Regions from separate parts of the Glutamicibacter sp. FR1 genome, predicted to be linked through region 2. Evidence: predicted binding sites of a transcription regulator. Region 2 holds the regulator's gene; the other holds the start of a gene.
What was found. The regulator Rex, encoded in region 2, represses fermentation and respiration genes when NADH is low (regulators of the CRP and FNR family bind a similar motif). The targets are predictions, from matches to a motif close to CTTGTGAANNNNTTCACAAG.

Region 1: ACLQ8T_RS08000 (glyceraldehyde-3-phosphate dehydrogenase) is a predicted target of Rex. The motif match lies at 6,270-6,289, and genes of this name have one in related genera.

Annotation. Positions count from the first base shown of each region.
Region 1 is NZ_CP178602.1:1,648,740-1,656,900, reverse strand. Features, by position in the region: tRNA gene ACLQ8T_RS08025 (tRNA-His) at 78-153, shown strand; gene ACLQ8T_RS08020 (acyl-CoA dehydrogenase family protein) at 837-1,985, shown strand; gene def (peptide deformylase) at 2,010-2,582, shown strand; gene ACLQ8T_RS08010 (winged helix DNA-binding domain-containing protein) at 2,610-3,656, opposite strand; gene ACLQ8T_RS08005 (hypothetical protein) at 3,799-4,425, opposite strand; gene ACLQ8T_RS08000 (glyceraldehyde-3-phosphate dehydrogenase) at 4,657-6,114, opposite strand; RNA gene rnpB (RNase P RNA component class A) at 6,349-6,704, opposite strand; gene ACLQ8T_RS07990 (YaaA family protein) at 6,838-7,626, shown strand; gene ACLQ8T_RS07985 (VOC family protein) at 7,691-8,074, opposite strand; gene ACLQ8T_RS07980 (Nif3-like dinuclear metal center hexameric protein) at 8,087-8,161, opposite strand, start outside.
Region 2 is NZ_CP178602.1:2,541,462-2,549,622, forward strand. Features, by position in the region: gene ACLQ8T_RS12265 (TlpA family protein disulfide reductase) at 1-64, opposite strand, end outside; gene ACLQ8T_RS12270 (histidine phosphatase family protein) at 70-732, opposite strand; gene ACLQ8T_RS12275 (hypothetical protein) at 907-1,683, shown strand; gene ACLQ8T_RS12280 (redox-sensing transcriptional repressor Rex) at 1,789-2,424, opposite strand; gene ACLQ8T_RS12285 (glutaredoxin family protein) at 2,491-2,736, opposite strand; gene ACLQ8T_RS12290 (HAD family hydrolase) at 2,799-3,605, shown strand; gene ACLQ8T_RS12295 (30S ribosomal protein bS22) at 3,708-3,806, opposite strand; gene ACLQ8T_RS12300 (helix-turn-helix domain-containing protein) at 3,946-4,170, opposite strand; gene gdhA (NADP-specific glutamate dehydrogenase) at 4,427-5,770, opposite strand; gene ACLQ8T_RS12310 (ArsR/SmtB family transcription factor) at 5,961-6,398, opposite strand; gene ACLQ8T_RS12315 (acetoin utilization protein AcuC) at 6,499-7,668, opposite strand; gene ACLQ8T_RS12320 (TrkH family potassium uptake protein) at 7,874-8,161, shown strand, end outside.

The sequences.
Region 1 (8,161 bases), 890 kb from region 2:
TGCGTGTATAGTTATGTTCGTTGCCCGGTACGAAATCTTGAGCGCTATTGCTTCTGACTAGTATCGAAGTAGACATGGTGGGTATAGCTCAGTCGGTAGAGCGTCTGGTTGTGGTCCAGAAGGTCGCGGGTTCAAACCCCGTTACTCACCCCAGTTCGAAAGATCTGGTTTGGAATGGAAATTCTGAACCAGATCTTTTTTGCTTCCAGCACTGTGGAGCTCCATGACCACGGCGGCACATTTCCTGGCTCAGTGTTCGACTTCATACCGCCGACAGCCATCGCATGAACCCGTGAGATGCAAGGCCATGCCCAAGACGGGCAAAACGGTTTCACTGAACAGACGAGCTCCTCGTCACGCTGCCTCACTGCTCCCCGCCCATAGCGACCTGCAATCCGCCTATCAACCGTCCGAATGGAGCGTCAACCACACGGGGCACCCAGACGCATCGGGCTGCGCGCCACGCAAAGTCACGAGTCCAGGCACGGGCAAGACCGGCAAGCCCAGTCCATCACCGAGGCCAGCTGCAAGCACGATACGGAAGCGCCTAGACGAACAGGAAACTCGGTCCTACCGGCGAGCGCAACGCCGTCCAAATGCGGCATTAAGTCATATTTCGACAGGTTGAAACACTGATTCGAAAGTATGTTCGAATGCTTGGCGTTTCGAGGTCTAACCCCGTGTTTTTCGAGACTTTTTGCGTTATTTGGTGACTTGAATCGTTGTTTGCCCTAGCGAATAGGCATGAATTGGCCTGAGCAACCATAATGGATCATGTACTTCGGCAAGCCAGTGAGCTACATGCCTTCGTTCTACCCACCGAAAGGTACTCCCCTGTGAAACGCGCGCTCTTTGAAGAGGACCACGAGCAGTTCCGTGAACTGGCTACAGAGTTCAATGCCCGGGAGATTTCCGGCAAATACGCCCAGTGGGAGAAGGAGCACCAGATACCCCGCGAAGTGTGGCAGGCCGCCGGAGAGAACGGCTTGCTGGGTCTTGCCGTGCCAGAGGAGTTCGGCGGCATGGGGATCGACGACTACCGCTTCCGTGTAGTGCTCGATGAGGAGTTCGTGCGTTCCGGTCACCTGGCCGTGGCGTTGGCGTTCCACCTGCATGACGATCTGGTGCTGCCTTATTTGCTGTCCTACGGCTCGGCCGAGCTCAAGGCCAAGTGGCTGCCCCGCATGGTCGACGGCTCCACCATTACTTCCTGCGCGTTTACCGAGCCTGGCGCGGGGTCCGACCTGCGTGCCGTACGCACAAAGGCGGTCCGCGATGGAGATGACTGGCTGATCAGCGGGCAAAAGACCTTCATCGGCAATGCAGCGTTTGGCGATGCAGCGCTGGTGCTGGCGCGCACCGACGGCGAGAGCGGACGGGCCACCGAACAGTCCTTCTCGCTGTTCATGGTCGAGCGTTCCGAGGGGTACACCAATGGCACCCCCTTCGACAAGATCGGGTTGCGCGCTTCGGATACTGCGGAGCTGTTCTTCGACGATGTCCGCGTGAGTGCTGACGATCTGGTTGGCGAAGTCGGCCAGGGCCTGTCCTATGTCAAGGCTCATCTCCCCCAGGCGCGTCTGGCCATTGCCGTGGCGGCGTCGGCGATCTGCACCGCATCCTTCGAGCAGGCGCTGGAGCATGCGAAGAACCGCTCGACCTTCGGCCAGGCGCTGACCGAATACCAGAACACGCGTTTCGAGCTGGCTAACCTGAAGACTGAGGCGCATGTCACCCAGAGCTTCGTGGATCGGGCGGTACTGGCGTTCAACGAGGGCGAGCTGGATGCTGCCGAGGCCGCGGAGGTCAAGCTTTGGGCTAGTGAGAGCGCTAAAAAGCTTTCCGATCAGGCGTTGCAGATCCATGGCGGCTACGGCTACATCATGGAGTACCCGATCGCGCAGTCGTTCACCGCCTCGCGCTTGCTGACCATTTTCGGTGGCACAAGTGAGATCATGCGTGAAACTATTGGACGAGCACTCTAAGCACTTTTGAAAGGAACTGATCACGTGCCTATTCGGCAGATCACTGTTTACGGAGAACCTGTACTTCACCAGCGTGCGGTGGAGGTCACCGAGTTTGACGACGCCTTGCGCGAGCTCGTGGCCGATATGCACCTGACCATGGATGAAGCGCACGGTGTCGGCTTGGCCGCTCCGCAGATCGGTTTGGGCCTGCGCATGTTCACCTACGTCTTCGCAGACCAGGACGATGCTCCCGAGCGTGGTGTGGTGATCAACCCGAAGCTGACCCTTTCGAAGGTTTCGCAGGCTCCTGCCCACCCGGATGAGGATTCAGAGGGCTGCTTGTCCGTACCTGGCTTGAACTACCCGTTGCAGCGCGCCGACTATGCGAAGGTGGAGGGCTTCGACGAGTTCGGCAAGCCGATCTCCTTCGAGGCGCATGGCTGGTTCGCCCGCATCATGCAGCACGAGTACGACCATCTGGATGGCCTGCTGTACGTGGACAAGCTGCAGCCGCGCTGGGAGAAGAAGTGGAAGAAGGCCAAGAAGGCTCTTGGCTGGGGCGTCCCGGGCAACACCTGGCTGCCGGGGACCGATGAGGACCCCTTCGGCCACTAGGCCCAGTCCCTCCTGGCAGGCGGCCGCCTACCGGGCGGTCTTGAAGTCCAGATACCGCTGATGCAGCGCCGTACCGAGTTGATCGGTCGGCGCTGCTTCTGCGTTCCAGAGCCTTGCCGCCCTGCCTTGTTCAAGCCAGAAGGGCAGGAACATGCCATTCTTGCCGAGCAGGATCTGCTGGGCCATCTGCTCGTCGGCTGCCAGCGACCGGTTCGCGTAGCCGAGGTAGTACTCGTCAAAGGGACCCAAGAGGCGCAGGGGCAACCGGGTGCGCTGCGGCGTTTCAAGCTCGTGGTGGGCCAGGCTTCCGGCCATGACCCAATAGTCCTCGCCTCGCTCATCATGGCCTGCGCTCACCAGCTGGTAGCCTAATGCCTCGGCAGCAGTTCTCACGGCAGAAAGCGTCTGCCCCGCGTACCAGGCTGCGTCACGAAGGGTAGCTGGTCCATGCGAGTTGAGATAGCGGCGCAAGAGCTCTTCCAAGGGATGCTCCTCTTCCCTGAGCCGCGCAATCCATTGATCGACGAGCACGAAGTCCTGCGCGACGAGTTTCGCATCATCCGGGATGGGTCCCTGGCAGATCAGTCCGTCCAGGGCCAGGACCTGCAGCAGGTGCAAGCCGCGTTGCTGGCCTGTCTCGATTCCGTGCCGGTTCAGCGCGCTGAAGAGTGCGGTACGGCTGGCTTGGCCGCATTCGCGCAAATGCGAGCTGACGACGCCGGCGGCCTGGTCAATGACCTGTGCGTCAATCTGCAGTCCACGCAGGCGCGCGGCCGCTGAGCGCAAGGTGCGTTCACGGCTGGCGCGCACCAGCCACCGCAGGTCCTCGGCGACGCAGATGTGCAACGTACCCCGCATGGTCCACGACCGGACCAGCTGGCCGCCGGTGAACAGCGCGTCGACCCGCTGACGCGATTCTTGGGCTGTCGAGCGCTGGGCCAGCCCGTAGCGTCCTGCAGCGAAGTCCTGGGACTGGAAGGCGAGCATGTGCTTGGCGGCCTGCAGCGTGGATTCTGCCGGTTCCAGCAGAAGCTGGCTGGCCATGCGTGCTGCCAGCACCCTGGTCCTGTCCATCGGTCCACCTCGATCCATTCCCGATGGCGTAGAGCCTAGCAGTCCGGCGCAGCGGATGTGCCGCCGGATCCGCAGCCGCCATGCCTCGCCGTGGTGTGCAGATGGTCGTTGACGTAAGACTGCCGCAGCAACTGGCGACGCCTCACGTCAGCGGCGCGCGAATCCACTCTGCGAGCGCCTGCCTGAGCAGGGAGCAGTTGGCGGCGGTGTCGAAGGAGGTTGCCAGGTGCGAATCGCCTAGCCGGTGCATGCAGTATCCAGCCCACGGCACCACGATGAGATCCGTCAACCCGCGCTCCCAGGCGGCGACCAGCACCGGCCGGACCTCCGTGCTGCGCAGCACCGGTTCTGGATTCAATCCCAACCACGGATCGAACATCTGTTCCCATTGCTCGAACGCGATGAGGTCGATCCCCTCGTCGCCGTACTGCTGGGTCCAGAAATCATTGCCGGTGGCTGAACCGGTTGCCGCGATAGTTGCCGCCAGCCCGGGGATGCGGTGGGCACCCTGCGCCTTTCCCGCCCACGCGTTCGACCAGGTCTGGATCCACCGTTGCTCCCACAGGTCCCGGTCGGCTTCGTCTGGCAGGGCCGAGGATCCCGTCTCGGGAACCGGGCTGAGCTGGGGTAGCGCGAGATCTTCGGCTAGACCCCAGGCCTGCCGGATGAACAACAGCATCCGGATTGGCTGCGCGTGATCATCCATGGACAGCGACATGTCTGCGGGCCACCCGCCGTGGTTCAGGGCCGGATTCGTTGATCGCATCATGCCCCGAGCCTTGCACAGGGCACTTCCTCTGGCAATAGGTTCTGAGCGCAGGAAACAGGATAGCGACCCCCGGGAATACTGGACCCCCGTCCGGTTCTGCCCACGACGCGGAAAAGCGTGCATCAGGAAAACCCGGCAAGACCGTTCCTATCGCAGGCCCAGAACCCAAGAAGGGACCATCCCAGCGCGCAATGCGTTGGGATGGCCCCTTCAGCTGAAACCCTTGAGGTCCTAGGCGGTGACGGCTTCTGCCTTCACTGCAGGCACTGCAGCTGGGTGGGTGCCGGCCATGGTTTCGATGACGCGGACTACCTGGCAGGAGTAGCCGAATTCGTTGTCATACCAAACGTAGACGACAGCGTTCTTGCCGGACACGATGGTGGCCAGGCCGTCAACGATGCCAGCGCGGCGCGAGCCGACGAAGTCGGTGGAAACAACCTCAGGCGAATCGATGTAGTCGATCTGCTTGTGCAGGTTCGAGGTCAGCGAGGTCTCGCGCAGGTAGGCGTTCAGCTCTTCCTTGGTGGTCTCGTTCTCAAGGTTGAGGTTCAAGATCGCCATGGAGACATCCGGGGTAGGAACGCGGATGGCGTTGCCGGTCAGCTTGCCTTCGAACTCCGGCAGGGCCTTGGCAACAGCCTTGGCGGCACCGGTTTCGGTGATCACCATGTTCAGCGCTGCCGAGCGGCCGCGGCGCTCGCCCTTGTGGAAGTTGTCGATCAGGTTCTGGTCGTTGGTGAACGAATGAACGGTCTCCACGTGCCCGTGGGTAACGCCGAACTTCTCGTTCAGTGCCTTCAGCACAGGGGTGATGGCGTTGGTGGTGCACGATGCAGCGGTGACAATCTTGTCTTCTGCCGTGATCCACGAATCGTTGATGCCGTGGACGATGTTCTTCAGATCGCCCTTGCCGGGTGCGGTCAGCAGGACACGGGAAACGCCCTTGGCGGCCAGGTGCTGGGACAGGCCGGCCTCATCGCGCCAGCGGCCGGTGTTGTCAACGACGATGGCGTTGTCGATGCCGTGCTCGGTGTAGTCAACGGTGGTCGGGTCGTTCGAGTAGATGACCTTGATCATGGTGCCGTTGGCGAGGATGGTGCTGTTTTCCTCGTCAACGGTGATCGAGCCGTCGAAGCGGCCGTGGACCGAGTCGCGGCGCAGCAGCGAGGCGCGCTTGACCAAGTCGTTCTCCGCGCCCTTGCGGACTACGATGGCACGCAGGCGCAGGCCGTAGCCGCCGCGCTCGATGAGGATGCGGGCCAGGAGGCGGCCGATGCGGCCGAAGCCGTACAGCACGACATCCTGCGGTTCTGCGTCGGTTGCGCCAGCCTGACCAACCTTCTCGCCCAATTCATCAGCCAGGAAGGCGTTCAGATCAACGGAACCGGACTCCTTGAACTTCTTGTTCATACGGCCGAGATCAACGGAGACCGAGCCGACATTCAGGGACTCGATGGCATCGAGGATCGCCTTGGTGTCGTTCAGGTCGAGCTCTTCGCCATCGATGCGGCGCACGACGCGGTGGGCCTTGATGATGTCGATGGCGGACTGGTTGATCAGCTTGCGGCCGTAGACGGAGGTCACCACATTGTTCTTGCGGTACAGACGTCCGATCAGTGGAATCATGGCCTCGGCGAGCTCTTCGCGCCCGCTCCATTCTTGCTGGGCAACGACAGACTGCTGGGTCACAGAAAATCCTTCCAATTCAGCCGACTCGCAGATCCATGAAGTCGGTTGGCACCGTGGGAAGCACCATTGCTTTTGCGGTGGCACGAGGTAACAGGATCATCCTCGTAAGTACATGATCCATTCTAGACCGTGCGCTGAAAAAGCGCGGATCGGGAACTGTGAATCATCTCACGAGCGGGCAAGGGCCGGGCGATGCGATCAGGAATGAAGGGCTGGATGCAGCGAAGGAATTAATGAATGGGATGGCCGATACGCCGGGTTTTGTCGCGCCGAAGCGGGACGGTCATCTATCTACGACTGCCGTTGCCGGCAGCCTCTAGCGGTCCACCCGACTGCATGGGGCGAACAGCCCTCATAACGCAGTCTGTCTGACCTTGCTCCGAGTGGGGTTTACCTAGCCACCCCAATCACTTGGGGTGCTGGTGGTCTCTTACACCACCGTTTCACCCTTACCAGGAAAACCTGGCGGTCTATTTTCTGTGGCACTAGCCTGCGGGTTACCCCGAGTGGGCGTTACCCACCACCCTGTTCTGTGGAGCCCGGACGTTCCTCGGGACAATTGCTTGCCACGCGACCGTCTGGCCATCCCATTCACTACCAGTCTAATCGTTTCAGGACAGCCTTCAGACCACTTTCGAACACTTGATCGCTCACAGCCGGAGTCGCCACGGCGGGGACATGGCCGGCGCAGAGCAGCAGGTGGACTCCGATAAGCTGGAGAGCGTGCTTATTTTGTTGCCGCCTTCCGAAGGCAAGACCGCCCACGTCGAAGGAGCTCCCTTCGAAATCGAAGATCTCTCTTTTCCGGAGCTCTCTGCCGAACGCCGCCTCGTGCTCGATGCTCTGGCAGAAGTATCAGCAAGGGAAGATGCCATGGACCTGCTGGGCGTCGGAGCTTCGCTGGCCAATGAGGTAGCACGGAATATCAACCTGCACACCGAGCCGGCCGCCCAGGCTCACGATATTTACTCGGGGGTGCTCTTCGAAGCCCTGGACTACGCGAGCCTGGATGAAGCCGCGCGACGGCGCGCCGACGAATCCGTCATCGTGATCTCCGCGCTATGGGGCGCCGTGCGATTTGGCGATCGCATTCCGCCGTACCGCTTGTCCATGTCGGTCAAGCTCGAACCGCTGGGCAAGCTGGCCACCTGGTGGAAGAAGTGGCTGGCCCCGGTTCTCGATGAGGCGGCCGGCAGCCAGCTGATCGTTGACGCCCGGTCGAGCACCTACGCAGCCGCCTACAAGCCAGCCAATGGCAACACCGTTGCGGTCAATGTGTTCCAGATGCGCAACGGAACGCCGAAAGTGGTCTCGCATTTCGCCAAGCACACCCGGGGCGAGGTCGCGCGCTTCCTGGTCGAGCAGCCGGTCGACCCGAAGAATCCTGGAGAATTGCTCGACCTTGTCCAGACCAAGTGGGAAGCTTCCCTAGTTGAAGACAAGAAGGGCCTGGCCCTGAACATCCTGCTGCCAGAAGACCACCAGTTCACCACCGTGAGGCACGCCGCCTGAGCTCGTTGCGACAGCGAATGATGCCGTGCCGGCCGGGCAATCCCGCCAAGCCTGCACGGCATCATCATTTTGCTGCAACCAGTTCGACTTCGAACCCGGCCGCATCCTCCAAATAGGCCGCGTAGTGCTGCGCTCCCCCTGCATACGGGTGCAGTTGCGCGAACATGAGGGCGAAACCGTGATCCAGCGCTTCGGCCGCCAACATGTCGACGTCCTGCCTGGTGCCGGCATGGAAGGCCAAATGGTTCAGCCCGGGGGCACGCCGGTCATGCCGTTGCTTCTTCGCACCCGGTCCTGATTCCAGAACGATATAGAACTCTCCGCAGGAATAGCTGATGCCGTTGGCCCATTGCGAATTGACCGTGTAGCCAAGACGGGTCAGCAGCCAGCCCAGGGATGCCGTGCTGGCTGCCAAGTCCTCCACCCAAATCTCTACGTGGTGCAGCATGCCAAGCTCCGGCTAGGGTGTGAGGACAAAGTCCCAAGGATCGGAATTCACCTGGGATACCTCGATTTCCACCGCATGCCCCAGATC
Region 2 (8,161 bases):
CCATCAGCGATCGCAGCATGGTACGGCGGCTCAACGGGCGAGGATTAGGCACGGGATCAGTCATTTGCTTTAGGCTCCAGGGATATTCGCCGCGCCGGCAAGCAGCTCGGGGCACGGTTCGGTGTAACGCACGGAGACCAATTCGTCTCCTTCAAAATCAAAGCTGGTGATGGATGCCAGCGTGCACTCTCGCTGGCGTGGATCGTGCCACAGACGCTTCTTCTCGGCGGCTCGGCGCGTCACCCAGATCGGCAACTGATGGCTGACGATGATGACCTCGGAGCCTTCGCCGTGTTCGGCGACCGCAGCCTTGCGATGCTCGTCCATGGCCTGGCGCATACGGGCTACTTGTTCGACGTAGGCTTCGCCCCATGAAGGCTTCAGCGGGTTGACCAGCAGCGGCCAATACTTCGGCTGGCGCAGGTGCTCGGCGACCTTGGACAGGCCTTCGAGCTTGTTGCCCGCTTCAATCACCCGCTCGTCGGTGTGGATCTGCAGGTCCAAGGCCTTGGAAGTCGGTGCGGCCGTCTGCTGGGCACGCAATAGCGGAGAAGCTACCAACCGGACCACGTTGCCGCCGTCTGCCTGGCGCTTGGCAAAATATTCGCCTGCCCCATCGGCCATCTGGAATCCCAGGTCCGAGAGCCCGAAGCCAGGGATCCTGCCGTAGAGCATACGGTCAGGGTTGAAAACTTCCCCATGGCGCAACAAATGGACAGTCGATAAAAGCATGTTTCCAGTCTCTCAAATAATCGGTGCGAATTAGCCATATTGTGGCCACCATCAACTATTCACAGGACACGCATTGGAATCCCATATGCAAAAACCATCCTTTCGGAGGGGTTGCTCACAATCACCTGCCACTACGCTTGGTAAATAAGATAGTTCGACCCAGAAGGATGCATGATGAGCGACTACGATCCTAACCAGCCGGGACGGCCCTACAACCCGAACACTTCGGGCCAGGGTCCATCGCAGAACCCTTACGGCGAAAACCCCTATGGCCAGCAGCCCTCCCCATATGGCCAAAACCCATACGGCCAGAATCCGATTCCCTACGGGCAGCCGCAGGCTCCGGGCTACGACCAGTATGGCCAGCAGGGAGGCTACGCTGGCGTGCAGCCGCCGACCGAGCGTCCGCGGACCTTGGCTATCGCCTTCGGCTTGATCATGCTCGCCGGCATTTTCAGCGCCCTGGCCAGCTGGTTCATGGCCAGCTCCAACATGATGGCGAACATGATTGGCCAGCAGTGGTCCTTGGTCCAAGAAGAGTTCCAGAAGCAGATGCAGAGCACCCCTGGCATGGAGCAGGATCCGATGGTCGAGCAGATGATGGCCAGCCCTGAAGCGTTCATGTCCCAGGTCAATTCCATGATGTCGAGTTTCGTGATTGTCGGCATGATCATCACCTTGGGCCTGTATTTCCTGGTGGGCTTCTTCGTTGGCCGCGGCGTCGGCGCCATGCGCATTATTGCCACGATCCTCGCTGCGATTTCGCTGCTGAACCTGGTGACGACTGTTCCAATGATCAGCATGTTCGCCGACACCCAAGCCGGAATCATCAACGCCGTCTACGTTGTGGGCATCTTGCTGGGCGTCGCCGGCGTGGTCTTCTCCTGGCTGCGCCCGTCTTCGCAATACATTGCGCAGCGCCGCCAGGCCCGTCTCGCGGGCTTCCGCTAAACCCGCGGCCTTGCACCTTCGCTAGGCCCCGCAAGAACAATCAAGGCGTAGCCGCGTCATCCCATCGGAGGATGGTGCGGCTGCGCCGTTCTGTTTGCCGGGGTTTCAGCGTTGGACGGCGAGGTAGGCAAGGATCTGCAATTCGGTGGACAGGTCGACGCGCCGCAGATTCATTCCCGCTGGTACGCGCAGCGGCTTCGGTGCGAAGGAGAGCACCGAGCGGACCGATAGCTCGGCCAGTTCATAGACCAGATCCTGCGCTGCTTCTCCGGGAACGGCAAGGACAGCAATGTTGATTTCCTCGCGTTCCACAACAGCGGCCAAGTTCGCGATGGCTTCCACCTGCAATTCGCCAACTGCGCTGCCCACTAAAGCTGGGTCGACATCCATGATCGCCTTTACGTTGAAGCCACGAGTGCTGAACCCTGCATAGCCGCTGAGCGCGCGGCCGAGGTTGCCTGCGCCGAGGATGGCCACACGCCAGTCCTGGTTCAAGCCGAGGGTGCGGCTGATATGTTCTGCCAGCTCGCGGACCACATAGCCCACTCCGCGGGTTCCGTAGGATCCCAGCCAGGATAGGTCCTTGCGCAAGATGGAGGGGTTAACGCCAGCTTCCTTGGCCAGCACTCCGGAACTGGTGCGTTCCAGGCCTTGGGCTTCCAGAGCGTTCAGCGCGCGCAGGTATTGCGTCAGTCGAGCCAGGGTAGCCTCAGGCAGTACCCGGACTTCAAGCTCTGACATCTTCGTTCTCCCGCACTTTTCGGTGCCCTGGACGAGCACAACGCATATTCATGATTTTCGCAGCGCCTAGCTGCGCAGCAGCCGTTCGAGACGCTGTGCGTCGATGTGCCAGAAATCGCGGACAGCTCCGTCGATGAGCAGCACCGGCACTTCTTCGTGGTGCTTTGCCAGCAGTTCAGGGTGCTGGTCGATATCGAGTTCCGAAAACTCCATATTCAACCGTCCAGTCACCTCGGCCACGGTTGCGCGTGCCGCGTGGCACAGGTGGCAGCCTTCTCGAACCAATAGCTGGATCTGATGCAAAGTACTCACCTGCCTATAATCTCACGAGCCGTAACCACGCTTAAACTTGGCGATGAAATAAACTGGATCAAATGCCTTCCATCGATCCTCACCCCAGCCCGAATTCCGCCCTGGCTCCGGAAACTGTCGCCGCTTTTTTCGATGTCGACAACACCCTTGTGCGCGGTGCGTCGCTGTATCTGCTGGCGCGGAAGCTGCATGAGCGCCGTTTCTTCCAGTTCCGCGAAATCCTCTGGTTCGCCCTCAAGCAGCTGCGCTTCGCCGCCCGCGGCGAGCACCTCGGGGACATCCACCAGATCCGCGACCGCGCGTTGATGATGGTCCGCGGGATCCCAGTATCCGAGATCGAGAAAATCGGCAACGAGATCTATGACGAATACATCGAACCCAAACTGTGGACCGGAACGGTAGCCATTGCCCGCCAGCATCGGACGGTGGGGCGTGAAGTCTGGCTGGTCACTGCCACTCCCCTGGAAGTGGCGAACGTCATCTCGGATCGCCTGGACCTGACCGGCGCATTGGGCACCGTAGTGGCCAGCGAAGACGGTTTCTACACCGGAGCGCTGGCCAGCCCGATCCTGCATGCAGCAGAAAAGGCCCAGGCTGTGCGCTCCTTGGCGAAGGCTCGCGGAATCTCGCTATCGAAGTCCTGGGCTTACTCGGATTCTTACAATGATGTTCCCCTGCTTGAAGCCGTGGGCCATCCGGTATGCATTAATCCCGATGCACGCCTGCGCGCCTACGCCAAGCGCCGCGGCTGGCAGGTCTATGACTTCCGCACCGGCCAGCGGGCCGCGAAACTGGGCCTGAAAGCCGCTGGCGTCCTTGGGGCGCTCTGGGCTGCCCGACGTTCATTCCTGCGCCGTTCCGGCTCTTAGTCGGGCATTGAGCGGTTTTGGATAAAGCAATCGCCACCGTTCAGCAGTTTCACTGTGAAGCGGTGGCGATGATTGCCAAACGGCAAATGCTCAGAAGCAGATTTACTTCTTGTTGCGACGCTGGTGGCGGGTCTTGCGAAGCAATTTGCGGTGCTTCTTCTTCGACATACGCTTGCGGCGCTTCTTGATAACAGAGCCCATAGTGGTTCCTCACAAACTAAATAAATGCGTCAACCCTAAACGCCTGCTTGCGCGCGAGCACAAGGACAAGGTTGACCGGACGTTAAACGTTCCTTAACAGATTACCCGCTTTTCGGCCATGCTCTGACCATCGCGCGGACTATCGACCGTAGGAACCGGTACCGTGCTGCGGATCAATGGCCGCGGCATTCAGATATGATTCCACGGCGTTTTCCGGAACGCGATAGGAGCGACCGAACTGAACAGCTGGCAGATCACCGGCGTGGATCAGCCGATAAACGGTCATTTTGGAAACACGCATCATGTCGGCAACTTCGGCCACAGTCATGAATCGGGCTCCGGCAAAATTCTGTTTATCCGTCATGCGGGATATTCTCCTGACGCTGATCTCTAATTCGTCGCGTTATTTTAGCGAAGATGAACTTACACGACTTTGGATCAACATCGGCGGTTCAGGTTCACGTTCGCTTTGTACTAGTCTAATCGCACTTTTGTAACTTTTGCATCACGAAACACACCGGCGACCGTCTGAATCACATATTTCGATGCCAGAACGAGATAATCCGCGTGGATTCACCGGGGTTCCGATGTATCCACGCGGATTGCAACAGACTGAATTATTAGATGACGCCCTGTGCGAGCATGGCGTCAGCGACCTTCACGAAGCCTGCGATGTTGGCACCGGCAACGTAGTTGCCTGGCATGCCGTACTCGTCGGCAGTGGCTGCGCAGCTGTCGTGGATGCCGACCATGATTTCAGTCAGGCGTCGCTCGGTGTGCTCGAAGGTCCATGCATCGCGGCTGGCGTTCTGCTGCATCTCCAGGGCCGAGGTGGCAACACCGCCAGCGTTGGCAGCCTTGCCCGGGCCGAAGAGCACTCCGGCATCCTGGAAGATCGACGTTGCCTCAGCGGTGGTAGGCATGTTGGCGCCTTCGGCGACGGCGATGGTGCCAGCGGCGACCATCTTCTTCGCAGCCTCGGCACCCAACTCGTTCTGGGTTGCGCAAGGCAGCGCCACGGTGCCTTCAACGTCCCAGACGCTGCCGCCTGCGACGTACTTGACCTTCTTGCTGCCCCGGCGTTCGGCGTACTCGGAGATGCGGCCGCGCTCGACTTCCTTGATCTGGCGCAGCAGATCCAGGTCGATGCCGCCTTCGTCAACGATGAAGCCGGCCGAATCGGAAGCGGTGACTACCTTGGCTCCCAGTGCCTGCGCCTTCTCGATGGCGTGGATTGCCACGTTGCCCGAACCGGAAACGACCACGCGCTGGCCATCGAAGGTCTGGCCGCGGGTCTTGAGCATTTCTTCGGTGAAGATCACGGCGCCGTAGCCGGTGGCCTCCGGGCGAACCAGGGAACCGCCCCAGCTCAAGCCCTTGCCGGTCAGCACGCCGGACTCGTAGCGGTTGGTGATGCGCTTGTACTGGCCGAAGAGGTAGCCGATCTCGCGGCCACCCACGCCGATATCGCCTGCCGGCACGTCGGTGTACTCGCCAATGTGTCGGTAGAGCTCGGTCATGAAGGACTGGCAGAAGCGCATGACTTCGCCATCGGACTTGCCGCGGGGGTCGAAGTCCGAGCCGCCCTTGCCGCCGCCGATTGGCATGCCTGTCAGGGAGTTCTTGAAGATCTGCTCGAACCCCAGGAACTTGACGATGCCAAGGTAGACCGATGGGTGGAAGCGCAGACCGCCCTTGTATGGGCCTAGTGCCGAGTTGAATTCAACGCGGAAGCCACGGTTGATCTGCACGCGTCCGTCGTCGTCAACCCATGGCACGCGGAAGATGATCTGGCGTTCAGGTTCGCACAAACGCTGCAGGATTGCGGCTTCAGCGTATTCAGGGTGCTTGACCGATACGGCTTCAAGGCTCTCGAATACTTCTGTGACGGCCTGATGGAATTCTGCTTCGCCGGGATTGCGGCGGAAGACTTCGTCGCGAATCGTCGCTAAGTGCTTGTCCAAGTTCTTCTCCTCATCACTTGGGGCAGGCACAGGCGCACAAGGGGCCTCATAGCCGGCGTCACTGCCCCGCACACGAGAATGCCACGCTGTGCATTCTGAACAAAATTTTCTTGTTATAAAACAGGATTGCGCGCGTAACTTAAAAGATTGACCATTTTGCCCGGTTGCAACGTCGAAGACTGGACAACGCCTAGCGGCGGCGCCCGAACCGAGGAAGTTTCTCGAAGAACTCCTGCGCACGTCCCGTAACTTGTTCCAAACCTTGGCCCACGCGGCGGCCGATCTGCTGGGCAGTCGGATTCGATGCCACAGCCAGCTGCCTCTCGGTTCCGGTTTCAGCCGTTGCCGATTCCTGGCCCGTCTCGGGTGCAGGAACCAATTCGGTGCACCAATGCACGAGATCCTCCAGCGCAGCGGTGTCAATGCTGTAGATGCGTCGCTGCCCGGCAGCGGCCATGCTGACAAGCTCAGCTTCGCGCAATACCTTCAGGTGCTTGGAAACGGTTGGCTGGGAGATCTCCAGTTCGGTAACCAGAGTGCCCACGGCCTTCGGCTCGTTTTTAAGCGCCTCGATAATCTTTCGTCGGTTCGGCTCAGCCAACGCCGAAAATACTCCATCAATTGCCACACTCATAACCCTAACGGCATATGAACTAATGGCAATCGATTTCCATGTCGAAAAAATGTGAAGTCTTGTTGCTGCGCCCAGTGGTCGCATCGACCCGAGGCTAGTCAAACCAGGGATCAAGGCCAAAGAGCGGGAAAACTTCCTTGCGGGTAGCGATGATGGTCCTGTCCACCGGATCGGCCGGATCATAGCCAACTTCCCAGTTGCGCCACCACAACTGGGCATCGTCGCCCATGAGATAAGGCATGGCACGCCCGTACTTCTCCAGGACATAACGGCGGAAAGTCTCGGGGACATAGGTGCGCAATGGCACCGGCTTGCCGGCAACAATCGCGGTCAGATGCGTCCAGGTACGCGGAACGACGGCAGTGACGTTATAACCCCCGCCTCCGGTAGCCAGCCAACGGCCTTCGCACAGTTCGTCCGCCAGCTGGGAAATATCCAAGGCGGCTTGGCGTTGGGCATCGACCGACAGCTTCAAATTGGTCATGTCGTCTTCACGGTGCGCATCGCATCCATGCTGGGAGACAATGATTTCCGGCTTGAAGGCGCGCACCAGCTGGGGAACGATCGCATGGAAAGCACGCATCCACCCGGAGTCCCCGGTCATGGCCGGAAGAGCGACATTGACTGCGCTGCCTTGGGCATCCTTGCCGCCGATTTCATTGGCGAATCCGGTTCCCGGAAAAAGCGACAATCCCGATTCATGGATGGAAATTGTCAGCACACGTTCGTCATCCCAGAAGATCGATTCGGTGCCATCCCCATGATGCGCGTCGACATCGATGTAGACTATCCGCTTCGCGCCCTGCTCCAGCATGCGATGGATCGCGGCGGCAGCATCGTTGTAGATGCAGAAACCGCTGGCTTTGCTCTTCGCTGCATGGTGCATGCCGCCGGCGAAATTCACTGCACGGACAACATCTTCATCCATGATGGCTTGGGCCGCCATCACCGACCCTCCCACGATGCGTCCGGCTGCTTCATGCATCCCGGCGAATACCGGGTCGTCTTCAGTGCCCAAGCCGAATTCTTCGGCAACCAGTGCCGGATCCTGGCTGACCCGCCGCACCTGGTCGATATAGGTCTGGTCGTGAATCGTGCCGATAACCGCGTCCTCGGCAACTTCTGGCGCCTGGATCGAGACGTTCTGCGCATCGAAAACATCCAGCTCGTCGCTGAGCCGATAGGTCAGCTCTAGCCGCGAAGGGTGCATCGGATGCCAGTCGCTGAACTTGTACTTCAGATACTGTTCATCCCACATCACCATGGTGGGCCGTGGGGCATGCTGCGGATCTAACACGATTTCAGGCTACCCGATAGTGATCCAACTCATGAATTTATGGCAGAATGCGAGGCTTGTCGGGTCTTCAGGCGGGCAACGCAAGCGTTAAGCGGTGGAAACGCGTAAATTACTAGGAGGACTTCAAATCCGCATGGCAAAGAACTGTTCCCAAGGAAACGGCGAGAAATAAATGAGCACAGCCAGTGCACCGGGCCCCAGCGCCCGGGCAGCTGAAATGCGTGAACGGCGACGCAAGAAATGGCTGGCGGTTCGCATCGCAGTCGCCGACTTCACCGTGCGCTCCCCTGCGCGCTTGACTCTTGGCGCTTTCCTCTTGGCCATCACGCTGTTCACTTCCCTGCTGGCCGCACCGTTTTCCTCGGCAACAGGCGAAGCCACCGCGCTGCATGACGCTTTGTTCACGGCCGTGTCGGCCGTGTGCGTTACAGGCCTCACCACCGTCTCCACCGCGGTGCAT